3 regions of the Leptolyngbya sp. AN02str genome follow, and region 1 is predicted to be linked to each of the others. Evidence: predicted binding sites of a transcription regulator. Region 1 holds the regulator's gene; each other region holds the start of a gene.

Evidence for each region. Region 1 encodes NtcA, which controls nitrogen genes in cyanobacteria. Its sites were predicted from a motif close to TTTGTANNNNNNNNTACAAA; they were not measured.
Region 2: the regulator NtcA is predicted to act here: its motif matches at 3,532-3,551, upstream of ACQ4M4_RS07945 (DUF4278 domain-containing protein).
Region 3: the regulator NtcA is predicted to act here: its motif matches at 3,472-3,491, upstream of crtR (beta-carotene hydroxylase).

What each region holds. Positions count from the first base shown of each region.
Region 1 is NZ_JBNXVR010000002.1:249,000-254,437, reverse strand. Features, by position in the region: gene hisB (imidazoleglycerol-phosphate dehydratase HisB) at 1-185, opposite strand, end outside; gene fabI (enoyl-ACP reductase FabI) at 422-1,198, opposite strand; gene ntcA (global nitrogen regulator NtcA) at 1,640-2,311, shown strand; gene ACQ4M4_RS02840 (DUF3084 domain-containing protein) at 2,577-3,971, shown strand; gene ACQ4M4_RS02835 (resolvase) at 4,008-4,430, shown strand; gene ACQ4M4_RS02830 (cation diffusion facilitator family transporter) at 4,548-5,438, shown strand, end outside.
Region 2 is NZ_JBNXVR010000008.1:1,889-7,326, reverse strand. Features, by position in the region: gene ACQ4M4_RS07965 (DUF760 domain-containing protein) at 262-645, shown strand; gene ACQ4M4_RS07960 (HhoA/HhoB/HtrA family serine endopeptidase) at 698-1,909, opposite strand; gene ACQ4M4_RS07955 (M23 family metallopeptidase) at 2,275-3,201, shown strand; gene ACQ4M4_RS07950 (hypothetical protein) at 3,244-3,426, opposite strand; gene ACQ4M4_RS07945 (DUF4278 domain-containing protein) at 3,654-3,830, shown strand; gene ACQ4M4_RS07940 (hypothetical protein) at 4,137-4,358, opposite strand; gene ACQ4M4_RS07935 (SpoIID/LytB domain-containing protein) at 4,835-5,438, opposite strand, start outside.
Region 3 is NZ_JBNXVR010000027.1:6,989-12,426, reverse strand. Features, by position in the region: gene ACQ4M4_RS18760 (flavin monoamine oxidase family protein) at 8-1,588, shown strand; gene ACQ4M4_RS18755 (RidA family protein) at 1,656-2,195, shown strand; gene ACQ4M4_RS18750 (hypothetical protein) at 2,146-2,484, opposite strand; gene crtR (beta-carotene hydroxylase) at 2,490-3,443, opposite strand; gene ACQ4M4_RS18740 (long-chain acyl-[acyl-carrier-protein] reductase) at 4,101-5,126, opposite strand.

The DNA.
Region 1 (5,438 bases):
TGATCCAGCATGTGATCCAAAAAAGGAACTCCCGTTTCTGCACGACACTGCCCCTGCCCATCTAAGTTGAGGCTCACCTGAACGTCGGTCTCTTTGGTTTTGCGACTGACCGATGCTGTGCGACCTGTCGAAACAACAGGAACGTCGGAAGCGGTCGGTGTTGTGATGGGATCGCGGGTTTGCATAAGACTGGGATTTCGCAACAGAGGACGTCAACAAGAAACAAGCAAGGGATCAACGTGCAGACTCGCTCAACCAATTGACCCAAGAAAAGAACTCAGTCATTGAGCACTTGGCTGAGCCAACCATCAAACCCAATTTGCTCTATCTATTATGGCAGTTTGTGCATGACGAGGTTGTGCATGAAAGGTGTGCGTGAGGGATACAGCGCGCGCCCTGTATCCCCCTCTTCAGGGCAGGCCTACATGCCCATAATTTCGTAGCCCGCATCCACATATAGAATTTGACCTGTGATGCCGCTCGACAAATCGCTACACAGAAACGCTGCCGCATTGCCCACTTCTGTTTGCGTTACCGTACGGCGCAACGGTGCCACCTCTTCCACATGATGAATCATGTCTAGAATGCCACCCACAGCAGAGGAGGCTAGCGTCCGAATCGGGCCAGCCGAAATTCCATTCACCCGAACATTGATTGGCCCCATTTCTGCGGCTAGATAGCGCACATTCATTTCCAATGCCGCTTTAGCAACGCCCATTACATTGTAGTTGGGCACCACCCGCACCCCACCCAAGTACGTAAGCGTCACAATAGAGCCGCCCTCGGTCATGAGCGGCTTGGCTGCACGTGCGAGCTGCACCAGTGAATAAGCGCTGACATTTAGCGCGAGATCAAAGCCTTCGCGCGATACGTTACTAAAGTCGCCACTCAAATCATCGCGATTGGCAAAGGCCAAACAGTGAATCAGGATATCAACCTTGCCCCACTTGTCGCGCACGGTATTAAAGGTGCTCTCGACCTGCCCATCGTTTTGCACATCCAACGGCAAGAATAGGCTGGGCTGCAACGGTTCAACCAAATCGGCAACCTTTTTCTCCATCTTGCCTTTGTCGTCGGGCAGGTAGGTAATGCCCAGGTTGGCACCGGCCGCCTGAAGCTGCTGTGCAATGCCCCAAGCGATGGAGCGATTGTTGGCAATTCCGGTAACGAGGGCATTTTTTCCAGTTAAATTCAGCATTGGCGTTAGGAGGGTATGAATTTTTTTGGGCTTTTAGATGTGCCAGCGAATTAAGAATACTGAAAAAGGGGATCTAAAAGTAGGGGTTGGGTGGCAGTTCATGTGGTTGGATGAGAATTGGAATGCCACGATCCGCTAACCCTAATCTCGAAAGATGACGCATTTACCGTAGCTTGCTATACCCTGATAGACAAAGCCCACAAAACGGTCTGCAGCATCTCTTGTCAAGAGCGATTTCGCTAAATCTGGTATTCATGCAGGCTTCCTGAAGGAATCAAGTGTAGTATCGGATACAAAAAACTCTTCTAAAGTTAGTTTAAGTGTTCTAAAGTCAAAATTTCCTCACTTAGGCACAATTCGATGGTGTAGTTGTTCTTAAGCGTAGGCTGATTTCTGGTTAATAAAAAGACTACTCTCACAGGGTCCGAGAAGGCGAGGGGTATGGTGGCGACACAAGATAAGCCGTTGGCAGATGTTTTCCGACAGTTGAGCGGTGGCGTGTTTCCGCCAATGGTGGAGGCGTTTGAACGAGGCAAAACCATTTTCTTTCCGGGCGACCCTGCGGAACGGGTTTACTTTTTGCTGAAGGGAGCGGTGAAGCTGTCGCGGGTGTACGAGGCGGGCGAAGAAATTACGGTGGCGCTGCTGCGAGAGAACAGTGTGTTTGGGGTGCTGTCGCTCATTACAGGGCAACGGGCCGATCGCTTTTACCATGCGGTGGCGTTTACTCCGGTAGAGCTGCTGTCGATTCCGATTGAGCAGGTGGAAAAGGCGCTGAAGGATAATCCCGACTTGAGCATGTTGATGCTGAAGGGTCTGTCATCGCGCATTTTGCAAACTGAGATGATGATTGAAACGTTGGCCCATCGGGATATGGGATCGCGGCTGGTGAGCTTTTTGCTGATTTTGTGTCGTGACTTTGGGGTGCCCACGTCGGATGGCATTATGATCGACCTGAAGCTGTCTCATCAAGCGATCGCTGAGGCGATTGGCTCGACTCGGGTGACGGTGACACGGTTGCTGGGCGACCTGCGAACGGACAATATGATTTCCATTCACAAAAAGAAGATCACGGTTTACAACCCGGTTGCGCTAAGTCAGCAGTTTACGTAGGGCGCGGTTGGCTAAATGAATGGGTGAGATGGCAAAAAAGCTGAAAATCCTCATTTTTCGCAAATTTTGGCTCATAGGCTGATCCGTAAATGTCACACTGGAAATGGAGGAGACTCAATTTCTAGGGGTGAGGCTGCTTGATGGTAGGAGATTGACAGTAAGACGACGCGGGCCGCAGGTTGAATGGTGTGGCAAGAGTTTGCGCGTTTCCTGAAATCTCTTATCAGAATGCAGTAGGCTGTATCTGAGTTCTGCGTAGCTGACGATGACCACAGGGCTGGTCTTAATTTTGGCGATTTTGGTGTTGGGAGGGGTGATTGCAACCGTTGGCGATCGCCTGGGAATGCGAGTTGGTAAAGCACGGCTGAGCTTGTTTCGGCTGCGTCCCCGGCAAACTGCCACCTTAATCACGATCATGACCGGGATTTTGATTTCTGCGGTCACGTTTGGCATTTTGTTTGCAATTGATGATCGCTTGCGTACTGGGGTGTTTGAGCTAGAGAGCATTCAAGATGATCTGGCCAATGCTCGAATTGAGCTAGGGGAGGCGCAGGGTGAACGGGAAACCATTCAGCGCGAGCTTGATGTTGCACTGGATGAGCAGCAAGAGGCTCAGCGGCGGCTGTCGAGCATTAACCGTCGGCTAGATGAGGCGAATGTGCAGCGGGATCGGATTGAAGGTCAGTTGCGCGTGACTGAAGACCAACTCGGTAGCACCCAATCGCAGTTACAGCAAATTGAAACCAGCTACCGTCAGGCGCAAGCGGTGCTGCGTAATGTATCGGGTCAGGCCAACTCACTGCGCGAAGAAATTCGACAATTGCAGGCCGATCGCCAGCAGCAAATTTTGCAGCGAGAAGAGGAAATTGCGGAGCGCGATCGCCGCATTGCGGAGCGCGAAGCCCAACTTCGAGAGCTAGAAGCGCAGCAGCAGTACCTTACGCAAGAAGTGCAAGTGCTGGAACGGGAATTTCAGGGTTTGCGGCAGGGCAGTGTCGCCCTTTTGCGCAATCAAACCTTGTCTTCGGGGGTCGTGCGAGTTGTGACTCCGGCGGCAGCACCCCAAGCGGTGATTCAGCTTTTGGTTGAGGCCAATCGGTTTGCAGCCCAGCGGGTGCGGCCTGGTATGAATGCTGTTGAGGGGCAGGTCATTCAGGTCACGAATGCCCAGGTGGAGCAATTGGTGGAGCAATTGCAAAACGGGCGTGAGTATGTGGTGCGAATTCTGTCGGCTGGCAACTATGTAGTGGGCGAACCCTGCGTGCTATCAGGCGAGGACTGCATTCAGGTTTTTGTGGCGGCGGCTCCCAATGAGCTGCTGCTGCGGACTGGTGAGGTGGTGGCTTCTGCAACGGCTGATCCCCGACGGCTTACGGATGAAGCGTTGGTTGAGCAGTTCAACTTGCTCATTGGTACGGCGCAGTTCCGCCTACGCCAGTTGGGGCTGCTGGCTGAGGTGGTGCAGATTGCCGATGGCCGCACTGAAACGGTGGTCAACTTCTTTCGACAGATTCGGGTCTACAATCAGCCTGTTAGCATTCAAGCGGTGGCGATGGAGCCCATTTATACCGCTGGCCCTGCTCAGCTAGATCTGCTGGCTGTCAGTGGGGATCGTGTACTGTTCAGCACAGCCGAAACGGAAAGTTTGCTGCAACCTTAAGCCAGTGGTTGAAGAGGAAGTGTGACAGGTCAACGAATGACAGATCAACCAGCCATTTTAGGGTTTGATCCCGGTCGGCTAAAGTGTGGCCTCGCGGTGATGGGGTTGGATCGCCAATTGCTGTTTTATGAGGTGGTGCCTTCGACGTTGGCGATCGCTCGAATTTCTCAACTTCGTCAACAGTTCCCCATTTCGCTGTTGGTGATGGGCGACCAAACGACGGCCAAGCTCTGGAAAACTCGCCTTGAGAGCGAGCTGCCCGAACCGTTGCGGGTGGTTCTGGTTGACGAGCGCTACAGTACGTTGGAAGCACGCGATCGCTATTGGCAGATGTTTCCTCCTAAGGGCTTGCAAGCCCTGATTCCACAAAAGCTGCGCACCATCCCTCGCCCTATTGATGATATTGTCGCCATCCTGCTGATTGAGCGGTATTTACAGCGCCTTACTGATGCAGGGTAAGCCGTTTGGGAGTTTGGATTCTTAGATTTGAGATTCGTTGGGATTAGGTGGATCTCCTATCTCCCTAACCCGACTGCTATAGTCCTAGCAATTGGATTTCGCAGTGGGTGATTGGGCATGCAAAAAGATCATCGGGCACAAGTCCAACGGGTGCTGGTGCTAACTCTGGTGCTCAACATTGTGGTGATGGGCATTAAGGTGATGGTGGGCACGCTAACGGGGTCGCTGAGTGTGCTGGCCGATGCGCTGCATAGTGTTACCGATAGCGCGAATAATGTGCTGGGATTGGTCACGAGTGGACTGTCGAATCCTGAGCCCGATCGCGATCATCCCTACGGCCATCAAAAGTTTGAAGCGCTCGGTGCGTTGGGGATTGCGGTTTTTTTGGGGATTGCTTGCTTCGAGATTTTGAAGAGTGCGGTGGGGCGCATTCTTAACGGGAGCGATCCGGTTCAGATTGGCATGTTTGAACTGTGGTTGCTGTTAATGGTGTTGGGTCTCAATATTTTTGTGGCGTTCTATGAGCGGCGTGTTGGTCGGCGTGTTGGTAGCCCCATTCTGATTGCGGATGCGCGTCACACCATGAGTGATGTATGGGTGACGATTAGTGTGTTGGGTGGCTTGGTGGGGGTGTGGGCGCTGGGGTTTCAGTGGTTGGATGTGGTGCTGTCGTTTCCGGTGGCGCTGTTGGTATTCCTGAGTGGTTGGTCGGTTTTGCAGGAAAATTTGCCGTGGCTGGTGGATAGGATGGCGATCGCCCCGGAAGCGATTCACGATACGGTGATGCAGGTGCCGGGTGTAGTGAATTGCCACAGCATTGCGTCTCGTGGGGTGTTGGGGCGGCAGGTGTTTATTGAAATGCATTTGATTGTGGATGCAACGGATGTGGTGACGGCTCATGCGATTACCGAAGCGGTGGAGGATCGGCTGAATGAGTGTTATGGTCCTGCCCGCATTAATATTCATGTGGAGCCGTTTCAGTACCGCTCGGATGAAATTAGCTACGGT
Region 2 (5,438 bases), on a different contig from region 1:
CAGAATTGGCCCTCTAATTGGCTCGCTCCAAGTTTTAACAGACGCCAAGTCAGCGCCAAATTAGCGCCAACTTTCAGCACTCTCATGCATGTAAGCCTACACATAAGCTTAGCCGACTGCATCTTCTTTTTTTAAGAACCTGTTTTAGGCTACTGTGATCCAACCAGGCTGGTTTGTGAATTTCACCTCAACCCATGGGAATACTCGCTACAGTGTGGGAGATAGATGTAAAAATGAGTTTAAATACTGTAGGGATCAATCATGATCTTTAATCCTGACGGCTCTGACTTCTTTACAGGCCATACAGAAGATAAAGAAACGAACCAGTTGCTGAAGTACCTCCAGCATCAATCGCCCGAAATGATGGCCAAGGTGGCTCGCTCTGTCAGCCCAGAGATTAAAGACATCATTTCTCAGAATGTGCAGGGTTTAGTTGGCATGTTGCCATCTGGGGCATTCAACGCCCAAATCACCACCGATCGCGACAATTTGGCAGGTTTACTGGCTTCTGCCATGATGACGGGCTACTTCTTGCGGCGGATGGAGCAGCGCATGGAGCTAGAAACTAGCTTGACAGGAATTTCGCCGCTTCACCACGAGACCCCCTTCCCAAGCGATCGCGACAACGACGAATCCTTGGATTAAAGCACCGCATTGCTACCCCTTCAGCATGGGGGTTAGATCCAAATTCACGGGCTCACCGCTGCTGTGATTGAGTTGGAAACGTGCCGGGACGAACTTCCACCTGGCGCACAACTCCATTGCGATTCACTTCAATGGGGAGCGGCTGGCCAATTTCGCTTTCTTCCACCTGCTCTTGAACATTAATCGAGGAAACCACCGACTCGCCATTGACTCGCAAAATTACATCTCCAGGGCGCAGTCCGGCTTGAGCGGCTGGAGTTTGGGGCAGCACATCCAAAATCAACACCCCTTCTTCTAGCTCTACCTTGCTTGCTAACGAGCCTTCTTCATTGACTTCTTTAGCAATGTCTGGGGTAAGATCCACCATTTGAATACCCAGATAAGGATGATCGACGGTGCCAGTCGCAAAGAGCTGGTCAGCAATACGCTGGGCTGTGCGAATGGGAATGGCGAAGCCTAATCCTTGAGCATTGGCACGAATGGCTGTGTTGATGCCAATCACTTCTCCCTGATCATTGAGAAGAGGCCCGCCCGAGTTTCCAGGATTGATCGCGGCATCGGTTTGAATAAACCGCACTCGGCGATCGCCTACTCCAACCTGATTGCTGGGTCGGCCAGTTGCACTAATGATGCCAGCAGTGACTGTATTATCTAGCCCCAAAGGACTACCAATAGCGATCGCCCATTGCCCCGGTTTTAACGTATCCGAGTCGCCCAAACTCACAACAGGCAAGTCTTGCGAGTCAATTTTGATAGCGGCAACATCCGTTACTAGGTCAACGCCCACAACTCGACCTTCAAAGGTGCGTCCATCCTTCAGCGTGACCTGAACTTGGGTAGCCCCTTCCACCACATGGGCATTCGTAATCACTTGACCATCTGCCCCAACAATAAATCCCGAGCCACTCCCCTGCCGAAATCGTTCAGGGGGAAAGCCATCTTCAAAAAAGCCAGGAAACTGAAAATTATCCTGTGCTGAGGCATTGGGCCGCCGCGACACCTCTAGCCGAACAACGGCAGGCCCCACTCGATTCACGGCCTGCACAATAAAATTGGGAGCCACCGGTGTTGAATTGACGATCGTGTTGGCCGATCGCACTGTCCCCAAAGAACTAGGCAAAAGCTGTAACCGAGTTGGTGAGGCTGTTGCATGAGGTGACGGCCATGCAGAAACAAAGTACCGCTTACCTGCCCAGCCAGCCACAATCCCAGCCGTTAATAAAAGAGCGTAGGCAGTGGCTTGCTTGGTCGAAATTCCTGACATGGCGCTGCTAGCTAAAGATCGAAACTTGGAGATTAAAACCTGGAGGTTGCAAAGGACGGTGCTTCACGCGATCGCTCTCATAGGTTTCTGTCAATACATGCTTTTGGTGAGCTGCTCATCAGCTGAACTTCAATTGATATCGATTGAACGGGTGAAAACAGCGGGCAAAAGCAAACCCATTTTGATTCTGACACGGTTTTTTGACCTGACATGTAATGCAAGGCATGAATTTAGAGTAAATAGAGCGATCGCACGCCACATTCACCACAACAAGTCGTCGTATATTTCATCATGAGTTTAAGACGCATACGTTAAGTTAGGTGCCAACAATGAGACCTCCTCAGCATTTACAGTACCGTCCACCCATGGCAGCACTTCATCGTGCAGGGTGGATGCTGGGTGCTGCCCTAACAGCACTAGGGCTTGCCCCTGGCTTTGCCACCGCCCAAACGCTGTCCTCCCCGGCAACCCCATCTTCCATACAGATGGCCCAAGCCAATACCGAGCTGTGTGAGGCTCCAGCCCTGTCGCGCTTGCAGCGGCATCGGATTGCCCCCGGCGAAACATTGGTCAGCTTGGCGCAGCAGTATAACCTGATTCCTGCAACGCTGATGGGCTTCAATGCAAACCTGCGGAGCGGCAACGCCCCCGTTGGGGCCGAAATTGTTGTACCTCCGTACAACGGTGTACAGGTGAATGTGCCATCGGGCAGCTCTTGGTCTAGCATTGCCGAGTCCTATGGCGTACGAGCCGACGTATTGTTTGAAATTAACGGCTGCCAGCCCCCCTCAACCACGGTTTTCATTCCGGGGGTGAACTGGTCGCCCAATGGCATTACTCGCGGTGGCACCACAACCGCCGCCGCTTCATCGCTGGGTGGCTATCCCCTCTCCACTACTTCGGCGACGGTCACGTTGGGCTACGGTTGGCAGGTTGACCCAGGTTCTGGCCAGGTCATTTTTCATAGTGGAGTGGACTTGCAAGCCAATGCGGGAGATGCCGTTTTGGCAGCGGGCAGCGGCACCGTTGCATTTGTGGGACAGCAGGGTGCCTATGGCAACTTGATTGTGATTAACCATGCGCAGGGCTTGCAAACTCGCTATGCCCAGCTACAAAGCACCAGCGTGACGGCGGGGCAAACCGTTCGAGCGGGCGATCGCATTGGCACCGTGGGCAGCAGCGGCAGTGCTACCGCTCCCCACCTGCATTTTGAAGTGCGATCCAATTCTGACCTGGGCTGGGTTGCCCAAAACCCCGGCGATTATTTTCGCGGCATGGAAATTGGGCGATAACGGTGTTTCCCAAAAACACCTGAGTTGGAGCACCCAGCGACTCTATTGCAACAGCGCGATCGCCATCCAGGAATCAGAATTCAACAATGTGCAATTTGGAGCAGCAGTTTGGCTATGCTCAACCCATCCAGAAAGCATAACCGCACAGATGAATGTTGGCTGCTTGGCGATCGCTTCCAATGCTTGGCCTACAGCCCCAACCTGGAAAGGTGCGCACTTAGTCATCTATCCCAGGCCGTAATCTTTGGGGCAGCAGCTTAGCGAATTTGGCCTATCGCAAGGCGTAAATTGTCAAATTTTGTACATATCTTGTTGACAGCGCAAAATTAAACCGTAACAATAGATACAGAATTAAAGCCGTTTTCGATCTGGTCTAGCAATTACTCTTGAGCTAACGACTGGGTTAGTTACTACGCTTCATGAATCTTTTAGTTTTTGAGTAAGAGGCAATTATGGAACTCCACTACCGCGGTGCAAGTTACGAAGCTCCCAACAACGGGGTTGACTTCGTTGAAGGCCCAATCATTGGCCAATATCGTGGCGCAAAACTCCACGAGCACAATGTTCGCAACATTCCCGCCCAACAGCACAAACCCCGCATGAAATATCGCGGCGCTTGGGTGAACTGAGCACGTTAGAAATTGGTGAAGAGGCGCGATCGCCATAATATCTTGCACTCCAGGTTCCAAGTTCTCCCACTCGCAACCAGAGAAAAAAGACTGAGCGATCGCCCCTACTCTCATCATTTGTCTATGATGTGCGATCGCGATTTATGCCGCAGCATACCCGCTTACCAACGAGCCTGGATTGAAGCACGCTTCAATTTGATGTCAGTCTAGGCAATCACTAAAGTTGTTCTTTGTCGATATAGCGAACTCAAAAACTCCACCTAGGATGGCCTCGGTGGAGTTTTTTTGGGCGATCGTGGGTCGGTACTATTTTTCTAAAGCGCACTGAGGAAACCGCCCCAGGTTATACGCTTCGACAATCGCATTGCGGCATTCCAGCAAACTGGCTCCTGTCCGATACGATAAGTCTCGAAGATTAATGACGGGATGGATGGACTGCGGAGCTTCTAAATACATCTCGTAAGCCACCTCAAGAATTTTGGTGTTGAGCATTAACGGCTTAACGGTTGCTTCCAGCAGATTAAACATAAGTACCTAGCCAAAAGTGCGTATTAATGATGAAACTATCTCAGTTTTGCGCTAGGTTTTCCTCGGTCTTTAGGTAAATTTTCGAGTTCTCTCAAGGTAGAAATGATGAGGAAATCGCTCGCTTTGTGAATGGCGATCGCATCTTTTGCACAAGAGCCGCGATCGCTTCAAACACCTGATTTATAAGCTTTTCAGCCACTCAACCAGACAATGCAGTCGCTTCGTTTGAGTGTCTAGCCATCGCAACTTGAATATCTCAACCAAGCGTCCACAGTCCCCAATTTGGCTCAAATACGCAACACCGCAACGCCCCTGTAGAGCCATTGCGGTGTTGCCAAGTGATGCAGTTTTTTGAACCCAACTCGAATATGTATAGCGATGGCCAGTTTGATTAGGACATTTTTGGGGAATGGCTTTGCCATTCCCCAAAAATGTCCTTGTCCCAACTAAGCTGGCGACAGCTATAGACCAGGAAACTAAGGCAAGCTCGTGGCATTGGTGAGCACCTGATCCGGATCGCGCCACAGAACCAGGCGATCCGTCAAGGGTTGTAGCCGCGTTCCAGGATAATAAAACTCCAAAATGCGGCTGGCCGACCAGTTGAGGCGTCCCAAGTTGTAAGCTCCGGTTTGGCTCATGCCTACTGCGTGTCCTAAACCACCACCCACAAAGGCATACCCCTTGAGAACGGTTTGAGTTTGGGCAGCGGGCGAGGGAGTTGGGGTAATTGGCTCTGTGGAACTGGGGGTTCCCGTTGGGCTTTCGGCTGATGTGGGAGGATTGATAGCTGGTGGAGCCGCAATTGTTTCAAACATGGGCTCCATGTAAAACAGCAAGCTGCGAGGTGGAATCAGCGCCCGCAGAATTTCATCCTTTTCTAAAATGACCGTTCCCACGTCGGTTTGCACGGCAACTTTTTGCACCCGACCACTATTCGCCCGCTCCAGCACCTCCATTTGGCGAATACTCGTCATCCGCGCTAAGGGATGCTGTTGACCTTGCAGATATTGCTTTAAGCCAGCTGCAATTTCGGCCAGGGTGCCTTCTCGCCGCCAGCGAAATGTATCCCATCCCACTTCG
Region 3 (5,438 bases), on a different contig from region 1:
AATTTTTATGAATCGACGGAGTTTGCTCAAGCTGGTGGGCAGAGCAGGGGGCACTGCTGCTGTATTTGCCACCATGAATGCCATGGGCCTGTTGCATCACCAAGCCACAGGCATGGAACGCCCAAACTTGCCCACTGGATCGGGTACAGGAGTTAATGTTGCCATTTTGGGAGCAGGCTTGGCGGGTATGACCGCCGCCTACGAGCTCACCAAAGCCGGGTACAACTGCACCCTATTAGAAGCACGCGATCGCGCTGGGGGACGGTGTTGGACCATTCGAGCGGGCGATCGCATCGACGAAAGCGACAGCCAACAGACCTGCGGATTTAATCAGGCTGAGCATTTGTATCTCAACCCTGGCCCAGCCCGCATTCCTTACCACCATCAGGGTGTGCTGAGCTACTGCAAAGAATTTGGCGTGCCCATGCAGGTCATCGTCAACGAAAACCGCGCCGCCTACTTTCAAGATGACAAAGCCTTTGGTGGGCAGCGCATGCTGAATCGGCGCGTGGTGAACGACAGCCGAGGCTACCTGTCGGAACTGCTGGCCAAAGCCATTAACCGCAACGCCTTGGATGCAGAAGTCTCTGCCGACGATCGGGAACGCATCCTCACCTTTGTGCGCAGCTATGGCAACCTTGATGCCGACTACTTGTACAAAGGTTCCACACGGGCCGGATATGCCACAGCTCCAGGAGCTGGAACCGTCGCGGGCGATCGCTATTCTCCCATCGATCTTTCCGAACTGCTCAAATCCGACTTTTGGCAATACAAAATGCACTTTGCCGAAGGCTACCATCAAGCAGCCACCATGCTAGAGCCCGTTGGCGGCATGGATCAAATTGCCAAAGCCTTTGAGCGTCGGGTGGGGCAGTTCATTACCTACAACGCGCAGGTCACACAAATTCGCAAAACGGGTTCTGGCACCCGCATTGTGTATACCAACGCCGCCGGAAACGAGCAGGCGCTCGATGCAGACTTTGTGATTTGCACATTGCCACTATCGGTGTTAGCGAATGTGGATGCCGATTTCTCGCCCGCAGTCCAGCAAGCGATCGCCGTTGGAGCCGAATCCTACGTCAAAGCGATGAAAATTGCCTTCCAGGCCGATCGCCGCTTTTGGGAAGAAGACGATTACATCTACGGCGGCATTTCCTGGACAGAGCGTGATGTCACCCAAGTTTGGTATCCCTCCGCCGGATTTCAACAGCCCGGTGGTGTGCTGGTGGCAGCCTACATTTGGACGAACAGCATTGGCGAAAAGCTCGGTGCCCTCTCGCCAGCCCAACGGTTAGAGGCTGCGATCGCCGATGTCGAAACGATTCATCCCACCCTGCGCCAAGAAACCTACACCGCCAAAGGAGTCAGCATTGCCTGGGATAAAGTGCCCTACAGTCAGGGAGGGTGGATTGAGTGGGAAGGCGACTCCCGCAGCAGCGTTTACCCCGCACTCACTCAGGCCGATGGCCCCATCTACTTTGCAGGCGAACATTTGAGTTACCTCACGGGCTGGCAGGAGGGAGCCGTACTGTCGGCGCATCAAGCCGTCAGCGGAGTTGCGGCCCAACTGCAAGCGCTGCAAGCCTAACTCACCCACTCATTTCAACTCATCAACTTCAACCCGATTTAAGGAAACCTGTGTGAGGATTCACCCTATGTTGCACCCGTGGAAACGAGTCTGGAAATCCCGTGCGATCGCACCGTTCGTTTTGGTGGGATTGGCGATCGCGCTCATCCTTGCGTGGCCCGTCCGAGCGATCGCGCAAGACATCATTCGGTACCCCATTCCCAACTCCACCTTTCCCATTGCCCTTGCCGTTGAGCTACCTGCCGATGCCAATTTGGTGTATGTGAGTGGGCAGGTGCCACCCCTGGTCAATTCAGAGGCCGACCCCAACAGTGTTGAGGCATTTGGCGATACCCAAACTCAAACCGTGAACGTGATCGAGCGCATCCAAACCATTTTGACCAGCCTCGACCTGAGCTTGAGCGATGTGGTGAAAATGCAAGTCTTTTTGGTGGGTGACCCCAGCATGGATGGCAAGATGGACTTTGCCGGATTTATGGCAGGCTACACCCAATATTTTGGCACCGAGGAGCAGCCCAACCTGCCAGCGCGCTCTGCGATGCAAGTGGCGGGTTTGGTCAATCCTGGCTGGCTGGTAGAAATTGAAGTGGTTGCTGTGCGATCGTAAGGTTCACGCCAATCGAGCTATAAAGCCCCGTCGGCAGGTTGCTGATGGGGCTTTGTTTGGAGCTTGTTTGTTTGGAGCTTGTTTGGTGGGCGATCGCCAGCCTAACCCAACCTAAAAAAGCCCATGTTTGCGCACGCAACCCATACTCAAACACAGGCACTTCAGCATATCCATAACTCACGTTAAAAACCGTCAGCTGTGGTTCAGGGCTTTTAGCTTCTGCAAAACTGACGATAAAAAAAGGCAAGGTTACAGCCTGTGTAAACCTCACCTTTTCCAGTAAATCCATGAAGGCTATTTGGAGGAACCCACTAAATCCGTTGATGGGGTAGACTCCTCGACCACAACAGGCACAGATGCTTCGGCAACCTTTTTATGGCCATGAAAGCGAATTCCTAAAAAGATGTCGTAGACAAATCCCAGGAAATCTTTGAGCCGCAATAGCCCTAAAGATTGGTGACAGCCCTTGGAATCCAACAGTGGCCGCGTAGCCCAGTAGGCAGCCTGATAGTTATACCAAGGAATGGCAGGCCACAGATGGTGAATGAGGTGATAGTTCTGACCCATGATCAGCAGGTTCAGAATTGGGCTGGGATAAACCCTTGCGTTCTTCCAGCGATCGCGCTCTTGGAATGGGCGATGGGGCAAATAGTCAAAGAACAAGCCAAGCGCCAAGCCCACAACCAATGCCGGGGCAAACCAAAAGTTCATGATATAGCCCAAAAAGCCATAATGAACGGCGAGATAAATGACGCCAGCCACCGTGAGCCGAGCCAAAAACCACTCTAATAGCTCAAATTTGCGCCAAAGCCGACGCTTAAAAAAGAAAATTTCGTGGTAAAAGAACCGAGCTGCGATCATCCACAGCGGCCCACCTGTCGAAACAAAGTGGTCGGGGTCGTTCTCAGGATCATTCACATTCGCGTGATGCTGCATGTGAACCCGAGTAAACACCGGAAATGAGAACCCCAACATCAGAGCGCTACCATGACCCATAATGGCGTTCATGATGCGGTTGCGATGCGCTACGTGATGGGAAGCGTCATGAATGACAGTGCCAACGATATGCAGTGCAAGGGCATTGATGATAAAACAGCACCAACTAACCCAGTGCCAGCGCCAATACCCCAATGTTGATGTGATGACCATAGCGATCGCCATCAAAAACATCAACAGAGTTGGATTTACGTCACCTGGCGGGCCTACAAGCTCCTTGGGAACAGTCAGGGGCCTTACTGCCTCCGACATCGTATATTCACTCCTCAATAACCATCCTTGCGTAGTATAAGATACGCAGGACTCAGAATGAAGTTTTGTGAAATTAGCTCATTTAATTTTGCAACCTATAGGTGATTGCATCCGTTAATGAATGAGCCATAATGCAGGATTTCGCGTAAGAAGTTGTGTCTCATCTTACGAACTGACTGCGGCTTGCTTTTTAACCCCACTCATTTTCCAATAAACGCCATTCAGCCGCCGTTCAGCCTTGAGCAATCAACCTACAGCTGTCGCCAGCATAGTTGAGACAAGAACATTTTGGGGGATGGCGAAGCCATCCCCCAAAATGTCTTAATCGAATGGGCCATCGCTATATCAGCCATCCTGAGCGAATAAACGTTTGCACAAGTGGCGTTTTGACGCATGAATCGTGGCATGGCCGCTGCGCAACGATTTATGCAGGAGGTCTAGTAAAACAGGACTTACGCAGTTGAATGATTTTTGGAGCGCCTAGCGCTCCAAAAATCATTCAATCCCTTGGTTTTTCGTAGGAAGTGCGTAAGTCCTAAACAAATAAAAAAACTCCCAGCCGCGAAACTGGGAGTTATGAATCAGGGTGCATCTACCACTACTTTCTACGCTGAGCAGTCTCTACCATCCGGATAAAAGCTCGATAAACCGAGTGCATTAATACGACAGCAGTAGTGGCGTAAAGCCATGTTTTTGGGAGACCTGGCCAATCAAATCCATTTTGTCGAGCGTGATTTGATTGCGACCCCACGAAAAATTGGTGTAGAGCTTTTCAAACTCCAGCAGCATCGACTCGGCAAAGCAGGCAAACAACTGGCGAGCGGGTGCTTCCATATTGACGATGTCCATAATCTTCCAGTCAATATCCAGCGCATGCTCCACAATGCCGCCATTCAGCACAAACACACCAGGATACTGAAGCTGATTGCCCATATTTTTGGGATATCCACCATCAATCAGCAAGCAGGGCTGTTTTAGACTGGCTGGATCAATCTCAACCCCTTTGGGCATGCTGGCCACCCACACCACAATGTCGGCCAACGGCAGAGCTTCTTCCAGCGGCAAAATCTTGCCGCGACCTAGTTCTTCTTGCAGCCCAGTTAGCCGCTCCTGGTTTCGAGCAATTAGCAGCAGATCTTTCACATCAGTTCGGGCATTGAGCCATCGACACACGCCGCTGCCAATGTCGCCTGTTGCCCCGCACACTGCGATCGTGGCATCTGATAGGTTGATGCCGAGCTGCTTGGATGCTTCTTCGACCTGGCGACAAATAATGTAGGCTGTGTGGGTGTTGCCTGTGGTAAAGCGCTTGAAGTCGAGGGTTAAGTTCCGAACTTGGCGGATTTGCTCCAGCTTAAAGTTTTCGAAAATAATGGAAGAGAAGCCGCCCAGAGCGGTGATATCAATCCCATTCTTCTGGGCATGAGCCATCGCGTTGATGATTTTGCGAGTGGCTGCTTTGATTCGGCGGGTGGCGAGCATTTCGGGAAGGAAGCACGATTCGACGTAGCGACCTTCAATTTCTTGCCCGGTAATGCTTTTGACCTTGATGGTGTCTACGATTTGGGGTGGGGCACTACACCAAAAATCGAGCCCCTGATCGGCATATTCGGGATATCCAAGTTCTCTGGCAACAGACTGAGCGTGTTCTAAGCTTGTGAGATGACCAATTAAACCAAACATTGATGATGATCCGGGTTAAGCCAGTACGTGGCGATTAGGGGAGGGTAAGAAGACCCAGGCTGAGAGGCCGTCGTTTCAAGAAACATAGGCGTGCAAGTAGTTTCGAGCGATGTGCCCAGTTTGCAGCTTGTCCTATCTGCCACAAGGTCATTCAAAATACTACACAAAAATCCCTGCTGAGACTATCACGCTCTATAGAAGGAATCGTGCGAAGCCAGCAGTTTTTCAATCTTAGGACTTATGGGTTGATATTGTGTGGGCAAGGGTGCCTATGCATGCGATGAATGTTCCAGATGAATGCTCAAAACTGGA